2 regions of the Streptomyces sp. M92 genome follow, and region 1 is predicted to be linked to the other one. Evidence: riboswitches for the same ligand, from Rfam matches in the RefSeq annotation. Region 1 holds a riboswitch; the other holds the start of a gene.

The links. Region 1 has a riboswitch for S-adenosylmethionine ahead of thrC (threonine synthase). Riboswitches for the same ligand answer to the same signal wherever they lie in the genome.
Region 2: linked by a shared signal. The riboswitch ahead of M6G08_RS01850 (aminotransferase class V-fold PLP-dependent enzyme) and the one ahead of thrC (threonine synthase) in region 1 are both predicted to bind S-adenosylmethionine.

The regions. Positions count from the first base shown of each region.
Region 1 covers NZ_CP101137.1:7,649,535-7,654,230, reverse strand. The annotation lists gene M6G08_RS35310 (alpha,alpha-trehalose-phosphate synthase (UDP-forming)) at 1-516, opposite strand, end outside; gene M6G08_RS35305 (hypothetical protein) at 679-1,317, shown strand; gene M6G08_RS35300 (glucosyl-3-phosphoglycerate synthase) at 1,328-2,272, opposite strand; SAM riboswitch class I at 2,407-2,554, shown strand; gene thrC (threonine synthase) at 2,573-3,886, shown strand; gene M6G08_RS35290 (MoaD/ThiS family protein) at 4,022-4,297, shown strand.
Region 2 covers NZ_CP101137.1:405,490-410,185, reverse strand. The annotation lists gene qcrB (cytochrome bc1 complex cytochrome b subunit) at 1-1,485, shown strand, start outside; gene trpD (anthranilate phosphoribosyltransferase) at 1,617-2,681, shown strand; SAM riboswitch class IV at 2,766-2,882, shown strand; gene M6G08_RS01850 (aminotransferase class V-fold PLP-dependent enzyme) at 3,030-4,412, shown strand; gene M6G08_RS01845 (glycerate kinase) at 4,337-4,696, opposite strand, start outside.

The DNA of each region.
Region 1 (4,696 bases):
CGAGAAGTGGCCGATCCGCAGGTCGGGCCGCAGCTCGCGGAGCATCCCCGGCACCAGCGTCAGGTGGTAGTCCTGCACGACGGCGACCGCGCCCTCGGCGGCCTCCTCGGCCAGCGCCTCGGCGAACGCCCGGTTGTACTTCTCGTAGGAGGCCCACTTCAGCCGGAACTCCGCGTCGAAGACCGGCTCCAGCGGCGTCTGGTACAGCATGTGGTGCACGAACCACAGCACCGAGTTCGCGATCCCGTTGTACGCGTCCGCGTGCACGTCGGCCGGCACGTCCAGCATCCGCACGCCGTCCTCGCCGACCCCGCGCCGCACCGCCTCGCGGTCGCCGTCGCCGAGCGCGGAGCACACCCACAGCGCCCCCGCGTCCGGCCCGATGGCCGACAACCCGGAGACCAGCCCGCCCCCGCCCCGTTTGGCGTCGAGTGAACCGTCCTTGCGCACCTCGTACGAGACGGGCCCCCGATTGGAGGCGACCAGCACCTGTGCAGTACCGAAGCTTGCAGCCATACGCCTCAACGTAGCCCGGCCCCGAAAAGCTCAAACGTGCCCGGGGATCACTTCGGCCGCGATTCGGTCACACCACTTGTGTGGGAGATGTGAGCAGGTCGAGGATATGCGGTGCACATTTCAACTTTCTGGGGGGTGGGCCCGGTGCCCGTACGTGTACGCATGCGCGGACTCGCGGCCTCCGCGGCACTGGTCGCGGCCTCCGCGCTGGCGCTGGCCGGTTGCGGCGACTCAAGCACCGGTACGCAGGCGGACGAGCGGCCCGCGAGCGCCGCCGCCACCGCCGCGCAGAGCCCCAGTGCCACCCCCGAGGTGTCCGACAGCGCCGAGCCGCCCACGCCCGCCGTCACGCTGCCGGACCACACCGGCCGCGACGTCGGAGGTGCCGTGCTCGCGGCCAAGGCGGCCCACGTCGACTACACGGTCCAACTCCAGGGGACAGGGCGGCAGGCCTCCACCTGGGGCCTGGACGAGGAGGTCTGCGAGCAGACCGACGGCCCCGACGGCGTGACGTTCACCGTCCCCCGCGACGGCCGCGACTGCGCCGGACGCCTGCTGCGCACGCCGGAGCCGGACCCGACCCCCGAACCCGAGAGGACCAAGGACGCCGGCACCGGCGGCACCGGCAGCGGCACCGGCGCCTGCGAGCTGACCAGCCCCGCGGGCAACTGCTACGCCGACGGCCAGTTCTGCGCGAAGAAGCACCGCGGCCTGAGCACCCACGGCCGCGGCGGCGAGTACCTGACCTGCGAGCCGGACGCGGGCGGAACCTGGCGCTGGTCGGACGGCGTCACCGGCTGAGGCCCCTCCCTCACGCCACCCGGCGGGCCGCGTACTCGGCGATCTCCGTCATCGGGGGCCGCTCCTCCGTGTCCACGGAGTACGTGCGCGGCTCGAAGCCGTCGGCGCCCCGCTCGAACTGGGTGAGGGCGGGCCGGACCAGATGGCCGCGGGCCAGCCGGAGCTGGGCGGTGCGGTAGATCGCGGCGGACATCCGGCCCAGCGCCCGGCCGTCCTGGTGCCGGTGCCTGCGGACGCCGACGTCGACCTGGGCGAGGGCGTCCAGGCCCACCAGGTGCAGGGCGTCGACCAGCATCCCCAGCTCGACGCCGTAGCCGACGGGGAAGGGGAGCTGTTCGAGCAGGGAGCGGCGGGCCGCGTACTCGCCGCCGAGCGGCTGGACGAAGCCGGCCAGCCGCGGCCAGTGCATGTTGAGCAGCGGGCGGGCCATCAGCTCCGTCACCCGGCCGCCCTGACCGGGCGCCGCGTCGAGCGGCCGGTCGTACATGGCCTTGACCAGGTGCACGTCCGGATCGGTGAGCAGCGGGCCCACGATGCCGGAGACGAAGTCGGCGCGGAACTCGCGCAGGTCGGCGTCGACGAAGCAGACGATGTCGCCGTCGGTGACCAGCAGCGAGCGCCACAGCACCTCGCCCTTGCCGGGCACCGCCGGGATGCGCGGCAGGATCGCGTCCCGGTGCACGACCCGGGCGCCCGCCGCCGCGGCCACCTCCGAGGTGCGGTCCCGCGAACCGGAGTCCACCACCACCAGCTCGTCGACGAGCGGCACCCGCTCCATCAGCTCCCGGCGGATCACCGAGACGATGTCGCCGACGGTCGCCTCCTCGTCGAGGGCGGGCAGCACCACGCTGACCGTCTGCCCGCCGGCGTGCTTGGCGGCCAGGAGCCGCTGGAGCGGCCGGTCCGTCACGGACCAGGAGCGTGCGTCCAGCCAGCGCTCGACTTCTTCCAGCACGGTCGGTGGCTCCCTCTGTGATCCATCTCGCGGTTCGGACGACTATCTCAACTGTCATGGCCGTCGGTTACAGTCTTGAACAACGCGGGTGACCATCGCATGCCGGGGTCGCCGCGTGACCAACAACTGAACACCGCTCATCCAGAGGGGCAGAGGGATACGGCCCGATGAAGCCCCGGCAACCCTCCAGTCGGTTCTTGTCACACGGACGTGGCGAGGCTCCCGGCTAGGGAAGGTGCCAAATCCGTCTCACGGCGAGATGCGTCGTGAGGAAGATGAGGAGAAAGGGCCTCGCCTCACATGGCTGTGCAGACTGTCGCAAGCAACACCGACACCACCGCTTCCACCCCCTCCGCCGCCTCCCCGGTCGACCTCGGTCCCGCCGCGGCCCTCTCCTGCCGCGAGTGCGGTCACCGCGTGCCGCTCGGCCCGCTCTTCGCCTGCGAGGAGTGTTTCGGCCCGCTGGAGATCGCCTACGACTTCTCGGCGTACGACACCGAGGAGCTGCGGAAGCGCATCGAGGCGGGCCCCGCGAACATCTGGCGCTACGCGCCGCTGCTGCCCGTCCCCGCCGACGTGGCGACCAAGCCGAACATCAACCCGGGCTGGACCAAGCTGGTCAAGGCCGACAACCTGGCCCGCGAGCTGGGCGTCGAGGCCGGCAAGCTCTTCGTCAAGGACGACTCCGGCAACCCGACGCACTCCTTCAAGGACCGCGTCGTCGCCCAGGCCCTGGAGGCCGCCCGCGCCTTCGGCTTCACCACCCTCTCCTGCTCCTCCACCGGCAACCTCGCCGGTGCCGTCGGCGCCGCCGCCGCCCGCGCCGGCTTCCGCTCCTGCGTGTTCATCCCGCACGACCTGGAGCAGGGCAAGGTCGTCATGGCCGCCGTCTACGGCGGTGAGCTGGTCGGCATCGAGGGCAACTACGACGACGTCAACCGCTTCTGCTCCGAACTGATCGGCGACCCGGCCGGCGAGGGCTGGGGCTTCGTCAACGTCAACCTGCGCCCGTACTACGCGGAGGGCTCCAAGACCCTCGCGTACGAGATCTGCGAGCAGCTCGGCTGGCGGCTGCCCGACCAGATCGTCGTCCCGATCGCCTCCGGCTCCCAGCTCACGAAGATCGACAAGGGTCTTCAGGAGCTGATCAAGCTCGGGCTGGTCGAGGACAAGCCGTACAAGATCTTCGGCGCCCAGGCCGAGGGCTGCTCGCCGGTGTCCACCGCGTATAAGGCCGGGCACGACGTCGTACGCCCGCAGAAGCCGGACACCATCGCCAAGTCGCTGGCGATCGGCAACCCGGCGGACGGGCCGTACGTCCTCGACATCGCGCGCCGCACGGGCGGTGCCGTGGAGGACGTGACCGACGAGCAGGTCGTCGACGCGATCAAGCTGCTCGCCCGCACGGAGGGCATCTTCGCGGAGACCGCCGGCGGTGTGACGGTGGGCGTGACCAAGAAGCTCGTCGAGGACGGCGTGCTGGACCCGGCGCTGACCACGGTCGTGCTGAACACGGGGGATGGTCTGAAGACGCTGGACGCGGTGGCGGGTACGGGGCTCACCGCGACGATTCGTCCCAGCCTGGATTCGTTCCGCGAGGCCGGTCTCGCGTAGCGCTGCTCGTTCTTCGTCTGCGGGCCGGTGGGGGCTGGTTCGCGCCCGCGCGGCGGTAGCCGCATATTCGACACGGCCCCCGCGCCCCCGGGGCGCTGCCCCACCGTCTGTGAAAATCCGACCGGAGGTCTTGAAGTGAGCGTCACCGTCCGTATCCCGACCATTCTGCGCACCTACACGGGTGGGCAGGCCGAGGTCAGCGCCGACGGCGCGAACCTCGGGGAGGTCATCGCCGACCTGGAGAAGAACCACACCGGCATCGCCGCCCGCGTCCTGGACGACCAGGGCAAGCTGCGCCGTTTCGTCAACGTGTACGTCAACGACGACGACGTGCGTTTCGAGCAGGGCCTGGAGACCGCCACGCCGGACGGCGCGGGCGTCTCCATCATCCCGGCGGTCGCCGGCGGCTGACACGCCTCGTAGTGCCCATTGCCCCCTCCGTGAGAGAAGCGGAGGGGGCAATTCCATGTGATTGAGCGCGGTAGAGTTGGGGAACGCGCTCCCGATCGAAGATCCCGGAGCCCTGAGTTCCTGCTTTGCGTCCGACAAGATGCAGCCAAAATGCAGACGCATTTCGCGGCTTTTGCTCCTTTTGTGTCACCCGACTTGACCCGAATTCAGGCGAAAGCTCGCCATATTTCGGACCGGGTGCGTCCAGATTTCTCGTCCGATTGACCTGTTGCAGACGGCAGTTGGACAGATACATTCAGCCGCGGTCGACGCGTTCCGGCGCACGCCCCCAGTCGTGGGGGGTGAGGTCTGACCCGGGTCCGCGAAGTGCGGATCTGTGCAAGGGCCAGTAATAGGGGA
Region 2 (4,696 bases), 7.2 Mb from region 1:
GGTGAGATCTGCCTCTACAGCTTCATCATCATCATCCTCACGGGTGTGTACCTGACGCTGTTCTTCCACCCGTCGATGAACGAGGTGGAGTACCACGGCAGTTACGTCCCGATGCAGGGACAGCTGATGAGTGAGGCGTACAAGTCGACGCTCGACATCAGCTTCGACGTGCGCGGCGGTCTGCTGATCCGGCAGATCCACCACTGGGCGGCGATCATCTTCCTCGCCGGCATGTTCGTGCACATGATGCGCGTCTTCTTCACCGGCGCGTTCCGCAAGCCGCGCGAGATCAACTGGCTGTTCGGCTTCCTGCTGTTCGTCCTCGGCATGTTCACCGGCTTCACCGGTTACTCGCTCCCGGACGACCTGCTCTCCGGCACCGGTGTCCGCTTCACCCAGGGCGCGATCCTGTCCGTGCCGATCGTCGGCACGTACATCTCGATGTTCCTGTTCGGCGGGGAGTTCCCCGGGACCGACTTCGTCGCCCGGTTCTACTCGATCCACATCCTGCTGCTGCCGGGCATCATGCTCGGTCTCGTGGTCGGCCACCTGATCCTGGTCTTCTACCACAAGCACACGCAGTTCGCGGGCCCCGGCAAGACCAACAAGAACGTGGTCGGCATGCCGCTGCTGCCGGTGTACATGGCGAAGGCGGGAGGCTTCTTCTTCCTGGTCTTCGGTGTCATCGCGGCCATCGCCGGCATCGCCTCGGTCAACCCGATCTGGAGCATCGGCCCCTACCGGCCGGACATGGTGTCCACCGGCGCCCAGCCGGACTGGTACATGGGCTTCGCCGAGGGTCTGGTCCGCGCCATGCCGGGCTGGGAGATCAACTTCTGGGGCCACACACTGGTCCTGGGCGTGTTCATCCCATTGGTGATCTTCGGTATCTTCCTCGCGGTCATCGCCCTCTACCCGTTCATCGAGTCGTGGGTGACCGGGGACAAGCGCGAGCACCACATCCTGGACCGGCCGCGCAACGCCCCGACCCGTACGGCCTTCGGTGTCGCCTGGGTCACGGCGTACATGATCATGCTGATCGGTGGTGGCAACGACATCGTCGCCACGCACTTCCACCTGTCGATCAACGCGGTCACCTGGTTCGTCCGCATCGGGTTCTTCGCCGGCCCGGTCATCGCCTTCGTGATCACCAAGCGGATCTGCCTCGGCCTCCAGCGCCGGGACAAGGAGAAGGTGCTGCACGGGCGCGAGTCCGGCATCATCAAGCGCCTGCCGCACGGTGAGTTCATCGAGGTGCACGAGCCGCTCAGCCAGGAGCAGCTGCACACGCTCACGGCCCACGAGCAGTACAAGCCGGCCGAGATCGGCCCGATGGTCGACGAGAACGGCGTCCAGCGCAAGGTGAAGCGCACGGACAAGCTGCGCGCCAAGCTCAGCAAGTCGTACTACGGCCCGGAGTCGCAGATTCCGAAGCCGACCGTCGAGGAGTACAAGGAGATCACGAGCGGCCACGGCCACCACTGACCCTCCAGCGTCGCCACACCACGGTCGAAGGGCCCCGTCCGTTCCGCGGACGGGGCCCTTCGCCGTGCCCGGGGCTGGATAGGGTGGGAGCACACCTTCTCTCCGTCATGCACACGATTCAGGAGCGGCACATGAGCGCTTTGACCCCCGCTGGAGGCGACACCGCGGCGGGCCGCTCCTGGCCCGCCCTGCTGAACGGACTGGCGGACGGCCGGGACCTGACCGCCGACGAGACCGCCTGGGCGCTGGACGTGATCATGCGCGGCGAGGCAACCGACGCGCAGATCGCCGGCTTCGCGGTCGGCCTCAGGTTCAAGGGGGAGACCGTCGAGGAGATCTCCGGTCTCGTCCGCACCATGTACGCGCACGCCAACGTGATCGAGGTCCCGGGGCGGACGGTCGACATCGTCGGCACCGGCGGCGACGGCGCGAAGACCGTCAACATCTCCACCATGTCGGCGATCGTGGTGGCCGGCACGGGCGCCAAGGTCGTCAAGCACGGCAACCGGGCGGCCTCCTCGGCATCCGGAGCCTCCGACGTCCTGGAGAAGCTGGGTGTCAATCTGGAGCTGACGCCGAAGCGGGTGGCGGAGGTCGCCGAGGAGGCCGGCATCACCTTCTGCTTCGCCGTGAAGTTCCACCCCGCGCTGCGCCACGTGGCGGCGGCCCGCGGCCAGCTCGGCATCCGCACGGTCTTCAACTTCCTGGGCCCGCTGACCAACCCCGCGGGCGTGAAGTCCCAGGCGATCGGCGTCGCGCACGCCCGGATGGCGCCGATCATCGCCGGTGTCTTCGCCGAACGCGGCCACTCCTCCCTGGTCTTCCGCGGCGACGACGGCCTCGACGAGCTGACCACGACCGCCACCTCACGCGTCTGGGTCGTGCGCGACGGCCGGGTGACCGAGGAGACCTTCGACCCGCGGGACGTCGGCCTCGAACTGGTCCCGGTCGAGGCGCTGCGCGGCGCCGACGCCTCCTACAACGCCGACGTCGCCCGCCGCCTGCTGGCCGGCGAGAGGGGCCCCGTGCGGGACGCGGTGCTGCTGAACTCCGCGGCGGCCCTGGTGGCCCTGGACCCCGGCGACGGACCGCTCACCGACCAGATCCGGGTCGGCATGGACCGGGCCGCCGAGTCGATCGACTCGGGCGCCGCCAGGCGGGTCCTGGAGCGCTGGGTCGCCACGACCCACGCGTAGCCGCCCTCCCGCCCGTGTGACGAGCGTCCCGCGATCCGGACTCGGGTTGCGGGGCGCCGATCACTTCCCATAGGTTTTTCGACAGGTCATGAGTGACAGTCATGAGGCCCCGGCCGACTGTCCGGCAACCCTCCGTCCGTGGCGGGGTGCCCCGGGTGAAGACCAGGCCGTGGACAGCAAGGTTCACGGCAAGCGCGGACCCCTCGCGGAACCAGGGGTCCTGGGTCGTCCGAGGGAGTCTTCCGTGAACCAGCGAATGCGATAGGGCCGCAGAGCCCCGCCTCCGCACACCCTTCCTCTTCTCATTCACAGCGCCCTTCTCCGCGCTGGTCCTCACGGGAGTCCGTCATGTCCGTACCCACCGCTGTCGCCACCCCGCTGCCCGTTCTCGGCCGGGACGTCACCGTCCCGCTCGTCACCGGCGGCGAGGTCACCTACGCCGCGCTCGACTACGCCGCCAGCGCGCCCGCCCTCCAGCGGGTCTGGGACGACGTGGCGGCCTACGCGCCCTACTACGGCAGCGTGCACCGGGGGGCCGGCTACCTGTCGCAGCTGTCGACCGACCTGTTCGAGAACGCCCGCAGGACCGTCGCCGAGTTCCTCGGGTGTCGGGACACCGATCAGGTGGTCTTCACCCGGTCCACCACCGACTCCCTCAACCTGCTCGCCGCCGCGCTGCCGGCCGGCTGCCGGGTCTTCGTCTTCGAGACCGAGCACCACGCCTCGCTGCTGCCCTGGCGAGACACGGACGTGACCTACCTCGACGCGCCGCGCACCCCCGCGCAGGCCGTCGAGACCCTGGAGCGCGCCCTCGCCGCCCGCGAGCCGTACGGACCCGCCCTGGTCTGCGTCACCGGCGCCTCCAACGTCACCGGCGAGCTGTGGCCGGTGCGGGAACTGGCCGCCGCCGCGCACGCGCACGGCGCCCGGATCGTCCTGGACGCCGCCCAGCTCGCCCCGCACCACCCCGTCTCCGTGAGCGACCTGGACGTCGACTGGGTCGCCTTCTCCGGGCACAAGCTGTACGCCCCCTTCGGCTCCGGCGTGCTGGCCGGCCGCGCCGACTGGCTGCGTGAGGCGGAGCCGTACCTCGCGGGCGGCGGCGCCAGCCGCAGCGTCTCCCGGCGCGCGGACGGCGGCGTGGACGTGCGGTGGCACGACAGCGCCGCCCGGCACGAGGCGGGCTCGCCCAACGTCATCGGCGCCTACGCGATCGCCTCCGCCTGCAAGGCGCTCACCGAGGCCGGCTTCGACACGCTGGTCGCCCGCGAGGAGTACCTGATCGGGAAGGTGCGGGAGGGGCTCGCCGAGGTGCCCGAGGTGCGGGTGCTGTCCCTCTTCGGCGACGACGCCCCCCGCGTCGGCGTGCTGTCCTTCGTCGTCGACGGCTGGAACAGCTCCCACTTCGCCGCCGCGCTCTCCGCCGAGTACGGCATCGGCGTGCGCGACGGCCTCTTCTGCGCCCACCCGCTGGTGCGCACCCTGCTCGGCAGCGACCCCGAGACGCAGGGCGAGTGCGGCGCCCCCGAGGCGGCGCCCGGCGAGAAGTCCCTCAACGCCATCCGCGTCAGCTTCGGCGCCGGCACCCCGGACGAGCACGTCGAGCGGTTCGTGGACGCCGTCAGGGAGCTGGTGAGCGACGGCGCCCGCTGGAACTACCGCACGGAGGACGGCCGTTGCGTGCCCGACAGGTCCGCCGCGGACACCGGCGCCGGGACCTCCGCGGTCTGAGCCGCCCGGCCCGGCAGCCGCGAGCCGAGCAGGACCATCCGCAGCGCCCGCTCGGTGGCGTCGGTGAGCAGCTCGGCCGCGCGCACCAGCGCGTCCGCCAGCGCCATCGGCGCCGGCATGATGCCGTGGAAGGCGTCCACCCCGGGCACCTCGTGCGCGCCCTCGCCCAGCGTGCCGGCCAGCGCCAGGACGGGACGCCCGTGCAGCTTGGCGCGCCGGGCCACCTCGGCCGGGACCTTGCCGCGCGGCGTCTGGTGGTCGAGGGCGCCCTCGGCGGTGAGCAC